2 regions of the Lysinibacillus sp. FSL M8-0134 genome follow, and region 1 is predicted to be linked to the other one. Evidence: riboswitches for the same ligand, from Rfam matches in the RefSeq annotation. Region 1 holds a riboswitch; the other holds the start of a gene.
The links. Region 1 has a riboswitch for lysine ahead of MKY49_RS16140 (aspartate kinase). Riboswitches for the same ligand answer to the same signal wherever they lie in the genome.
Positions count from the first base shown of each region.

Region 2: another riboswitch for lysine. It lies ahead of MKY49_RS10840 (transporter substrate-binding domain-containing protein); the one in region 1 lies ahead of MKY49_RS16140 (aspartate kinase).

Region 1 is NZ_JBBPAJ010000001.1:3,162,702-3,165,891, forward strand. Features, by position in the region: gene MKY49_RS16135 (YslB family protein) at 1-29, shown strand, start outside; gene MKY49_RS16140 (aspartate kinase) at 120-1,346, opposite strand; lysine riboswitch at 1,481-1,659, opposite strand; gene uvrC (excinuclease ABC subunit UvrC) at 1,765-3,190, opposite strand, start outside.
Region 2 is NZ_JBBPAJ010000001.1:2,135,462-2,138,651, reverse strand. Features, by position in the region: gene MKY49_RS10845 (amino acid ABC transporter permease) at 1-672, opposite strand, end outside; gene MKY49_RS10840 (transporter substrate-binding domain-containing protein) at 843-1,700, opposite strand; lysine riboswitch at 1,820-2,006, opposite strand; gene odhB (2-oxoglutarate dehydrogenase complex dihydrolipoyllysine-residue succinyltransferase) at 2,347-3,190, opposite strand, start outside.

The DNA.
Region 1 (3,190 bases):
GTATTATGAATACCATCCCTACAGAGTAATGAAAAGGATTGCCTCCCTTATATGGGATGACAATCCTTTTTTCTTCCTATCATTTCGAACAATTACATAAAATGCTGTTTCTTCTATTATTATATATAAAGTGCTTGCTCTAAATTAAATTCATCATGTAATGCATTTGCTGCACGGATCATATCATCCTGTGGTACGACAACTGATACTTTTATTTCAGATGTGCTAACCATTTTTACGGGAATGTTTTCATGGCGTAATCGATCAAACATACGGGCAGCAACACCAGGATTAGACGCCATACCTGAACCAATAATGGAAACTTTCGCTAACCCTATTTCGAAGTCAGCAAAGCTAAAGCCAAGTGATACTTTGCTATCTTCTAGAACCCGCAATGCTTCCGCAAATTCCTCTTTTAAAATGGAAAAAGATACAGTCGGCTTTAATCCATCAATAATCGCTTGAACAATAATATCTACATTGATCCGATTTTCTGCTAGGGTGGTAAACATATCGGCTAATGAACCTTCGCTATAGGCATCATACCCAACTGTTAACCGAATAATATCTGCTTCAAAAGCTACACCGCGAACTACTAAATTTTTCTCCATTTCCACTTCCTCCTTCAATAAAGTACCTACCGACTCTACTGAACTAGAGCGGATGATAACTGGTAATTGAAACTTCTTCGCTAACTCTACTGCCCGTGGATGTATAACATGTGAACCTAAATTGGATAGTTCCAACATTTCATCGTAAGAAATTTCCTGTAGCTTTTGGGCATTTGTAACATAGCGTGGATCGGCTGTATAAACACCATCCACATTGCTATATATATCAACTCTCTCTGCCTCTAAACCTATGGCAAGAGCTACAGCTGTTGTTTCCGCTCCACCCTTTCCAAGAGTTGTTATATTATAATCGTCGTCAACACCCTGTTCTCCAGCAATGACTACAATTTGGCCTTGTTCAAAATGTTCTTCAATACGATGGACATCTAAATTGTCTATACGTGCATGTCGATACATACGATCCGTATGAATACCTGCCTGCCATCCAGTTAATGACACTGCCTTATAGCCTGCTTCTTGTAATGCAATAGCAAATAAAGAGCTAGATAATTGAGTACATGTGGACATCACTGCAGCTAATTCTCGCTTTGACACATCGTCAGTGAAACGCTTCACCATCATCTTTACGTCTTTTGCAGTTTGTCCCATTGCCGCTACTACCACTACTACATCAAACCCTTTATCCTTCTCAGCAATAGCTTTTCGAGCCATTTCTTGGATGTGGCCCGTTGATGCTATTGTAGCTCCTCCAAACTTCATCACAATTCTAGCCATTTTTTTGTTCCCCTTTCCAGTCTGCGTATTTCACTTAACTTCGAAGTGTAAAAACAGTCTCTAGAAAACTAAAAAAGCAACTTCCACATAACGTGAAAGCTGCTTATAACATGTACAATAATCGTAACTTGCGCATGTGTGATAGCTCTCCGAAACGTTTAGAATCGACAGTCTTACATTTCTTAAATGCAAAACCAGTACAACAAAGGAAACAACAATGCTGTACTTCGGCAAGCTCCCCTTTCACACAATGTCTCTGGACTTGTTCATCCTCCATTGTGCTATTCTTGAATCTTGCACCTCTATCATCACCTTAAAAGTGAAGTATTAAATTTATTAGCCCTGGCGTCCACTAACTAGCCGTCCAAAGGGCTGTTTAACATTGAACAACAATGTTATTTACAACCTTAGCACATGTCTATTCCTTTGACAACGATTCTTGCTGAAAATAGGAGTAAATTTGGCTTGCTAACTTAGCAGGCATCCCAGCCTCCTGTAAAGCTAGTTCGCTCGCCTCTCGAATTTTTTTGACTGACCCAAAATGTTTAAGCAACTGTTGCTTACGTTTAGGTCCTATCCCTTCGATTTGATCAAGGACAGATTGAATAGCATGCTTCTCATGCTGTTGACGCAAGAACGTAATAGCAAAGCGATGGACTTCATCTTGAATTCGTTGTAACAAATAAAAACCATCACTTGTACGCTTTAAGGCGATCACTTCTGGCGGATCACCAAACAATAGCTGCGATGTATTATGCTTGTCATCCTTTGCTAAACCCGCAATTGGTATAACAAGCCCTAGTTCATCTTCTAATACTTCACGAGCTACTTCCATTTGCCCTTTTCCTCCATCAATGAGGACTAAATCTGGTAATGGTAAACCCTCTTTTAAAACCCTCGTATAACGACGACGGATGACCTCCTGCATAGCGCCATAATCATCATGCTTGGCTGCTGAACGCGTTTTGTACTTACGATATTCCTTTCTTGCAGGCTTTCCATCAATGAAAACAACCATAGCAGAGACGGCATCCGTGCCATGCATATGACTATTATCAAAAGCTTCGATTCGTAATGGCGTCGTTATACCCATTGCCTCACCAAGAACCTCACAAGCACCAATTGTACGTTCTTCTTGTCGTTCAATCAGCTGGAATTTAGCTGCCACAGCTATTTCAGCATTTTTGGTTGCTAAATCTACCAATTCCTTTTTCTGTCCTCGTTTTGGTGTGAGTACTTTGATCTCTAATAATTCCGTTAAAATGGCTGCATCAATGGCTTGTGGAATAAAAACTTCTTTTGGCTTTATATGCTCTGGTTTCTCATAGAAACGCCCAACAAATGTTAAAAATTCTTCTTCAGCATCTTGATAGATCGGGAAAATGGAGACATCACGTTCTATTAATTTACCTTGTCGGACAAAAAATACTTGTACACACATCCATCCTTTTTCAACAGCATAGCCAAATACATCACGGTTTGTTGTATCACTTGATACAATTTTTTGTTTTTGCATAACTGTATCAATGTGTGCAATTTGGTCTCGAAACTCCTTCGCACGTTCAAATTCCAAATTTTCAGCAGCTGCAAGCATTTTAGTTTCCAGCTCCTTTTTAACTGCCTCAACACCACCATTTAAAAACTTTGTCATATCCTCAATCATTTCTTGATAAGTTTGACCATCAATTTCCTTTATACAGGGAGCCAAGCATTGACCCATATGATAGTACAAACAAACTTTTGAAGGTAATTGTACACATTTGCGTAGCGGATATAATCGATCTAATAGCTTTTTCGTTTCACTTGCCGCATATGCATTAGGATAGGGACCAAAATATTTAGCC
Region 2 (3,190 bases), 1.0 Mb from region 1:
TTCAACATATAGAAGGATGCGAGATGCGGTAAATGTCATAATGAAATAAAGAACACATGCGACAAAGAACGATTCAAAATAACGGAAGTTGTTACCTGAAATTGATTTTGTTTGGAAGAATAACTCTGTTACGCCGATGACATTTAATACGGCTGTATCTTTAATATTCATAATTAGTTGGTTACCTGTTGCTGGTAAAACGTTACGTGCTACTTGCGGCAGGACTACGTGAAGCATGATTTGGAAGTGATTCATCCCAATCGCTGATGCTGCCTCGTATTGACCATTATCAATCGATACAATCCCACCACGCACAATCTCTGCCATGTATGCCCCTGTATTAAGAGAAACGACTAAAATACCTGCTGTGATAAAATGCATGTCAATTCCAAACGCGATATCTAATCCGTAGTAGACAACCATAGCCTGTACAATCATTGGTGTACCACGGAAAAATTCAACATAGCATGTTAGGATAAAATTAATAAGCTTCAGGCTATAAAATTTTATTCCTTTTTTACGAACTGGAATCGTATGCATAATTCCGATGAAAAATCCGATGAATGCACCAATAATTGTACTAATAATCGAAATCAGTAACGTATAATACGCACCTCGTAAAAACATTTGCCAGTTGTTTTCAATAATTGAAATTATCCATTCAAGACTCATGATGTTCCTCCTTACAATGTCATGTTGCTTGCTTATCTTTTTCGTGTCCTAGCTCTTTCTACCATTCTATGATTTGTCACGCTAGGACATTATCATTATGTAGAGAGGTTCTCATTTTGATAATGATGAAATGATCATGCACGGACCAGCAACTAGTCCGTGCCTTGTCATTATTGTGCTGCTGGTTGATTCTTAATCGCTTCTTCCATAATGGCTTGACGATCGTCCTCTGTAATACCTTTTAATATTTCGTTAATTTTTTCACGATTTGCATCTTCTTTGCGTAAACCTACAGCAATTGAAGTGTTAGAAAGATCTGTATCAAAGCCTTCTTCAAATGCAACATATGTGAACTTATCGTTCGCTGCTGCAGCGGAAATTCCTTCTGGACGTTCTGCTACATAACCATCAATTTTGCCAGCCTCTAAAGCGACACGCATTGCCGGGAAGCTTTCCATAGCAGTTTGTTTGTCTACACCTTTAATTTGATCAATAACTGTGTAGTTCGATGTATTTAATTGGGATGTAATTTTTGCACCAGAGAAATCTTGAATTGATTTTGCCCCTTCATATTTGCTACCCTTTTTAATCACCATTACGAAATCCGACGTGTAGTAGTTTTCAGTAAAGTCGATTGTTTTCTTACGTTCTTCTGTTGGTGACATACCCGCAATGATTGCATCAATTTTGTTTGATTGTAGCGCTGGAACTAAGCCGTCCCATTCCATTTTTACGATAACTAGCTCTTTGCCTAAGCCTTCAGCGATTTTTTTCGCCATTTGTACATCATAGCCGCCTGCATACTCTGCATTATCAGCAATTTTTACCGCGCCATTAGCATCGTCCTGCTGTGTCCAGTTGAATGGTGGGTAGCCAGCCTCCATTCCAATGCGGAATTCACCGCCGCCTTCTTCCTTGTCCGCGCCAGCATCACCTGAACCGCCGTCTTTTTTGTCGCTAGTGCCACATGCAGCTAGCACAATTGCTGTCATGATAGAGATCATTACTAACAACCATTTTCTTTTCATGAAAAACTCCCCTTTTCTGTAAAAAAATAAGACAACTGTACTAAAAAAGACCTAAGTTTATTGAACTTAGGTCTTACCTTTTATGACAGTTGCCCAAATCCTCACTATTATTTCCATATTTCCGAGATAGCACAACCTAGTAAACCTGGAAATCAATTTACTAGGACAGTCCTGCACTTATTCACTGCAGACCCAGCATAAAAGTACGAGCTCCTTTTATACTTCGGCGATATTTCCTTCTTCATTGCGTCTTCGCTTGCTTGTACTCAACAATGAACTAATAAATACCGCGCCTCTACCTCACTGGTAACATTCGTGAGGTTTGTTTATTTAATTGATATTTAGATACTACTATAAAACTAATATGTTCGTCAAGACGATTTTAACATTTTTCTGATTAATGACAATATTAGGTTATTATGCGTTCTCTATCCATTTTAAATCATTGAGCTTTCGTCAATATTTCTGAAAATTACAACACATTTTTATTATAGAGTATGTTTTCTATGTGAGAAAAGTTGTGTTTATTTCTTTTTTGCTCCTCTATACGATATAACATTAGTACTCTTTCAAAAATAGAATCGGTCGAAAGATTTCATATGCACAAAAAAACCCTGCTGAACATTGTTCGCAGGGTTTAATGGTATTATGAATTTAATAATAAATCTTCTGGGTTTTCAATTAATTCTTTAACTGTTTTTAAGAATCCTACTGAATCTTTTCCATCGATGATACGGTGATCGTAAGAAAGTGCTACATACATCATTGGACGGATTTGAACTTCCCCATTTACAGCAACTGGACGGTTAACAATAGAGTGCATACCTAAAATACCAGCTTGAGTACCGTTCATAATTGGTGTTGACATTAATGAACCGAATACACCACCGTTTGTGATTGTGAATGATCCACCAGCCATATCATTTAAGCCTAATTTTTTATCACGAGCTTTTGTCGCTAAGTTAGCAATATCTTTTTCGATTTCAGCGAAGTTTTTGCTGTTTGCATCACGTACAACTGGTACTACTAAACCTTCTTCAGTTGATACAGCGATACCGATATCGAAGAAGTTATTTAAATGAATTTCATCGCCAACGATTTGAGCGTTTACGTATGGGTATTTTTTCAGTGCTGCAACAACAGCTTTTGTGAAGAATGACATGAAACCAAGTTTGATGTCGTTTGCTTTCACAAACTCTTCTTGTTTACGTTTACGAAGTGCCATGATGTTTGTCATGTCAATTTCGTTGAATGTTGTTAACATAGCTGTTGATTGTTTAACTTCTAATAAACGTTTTGCAATTGTTTGACGACGACGGCTCATTTTTTCAATTGTTACACGATCAGAATTAGCTGCTGGTGTGAATACAACTGGGCCACCTGTAGTTGCTACTGGTGTAGGTGCTACTGCTGCCGCTGGTGCAGTTCCGTGTGCTACTACATCTTGTACACGTACGCGACCTTGTGGATCTACTGGAGATACTGCTGCA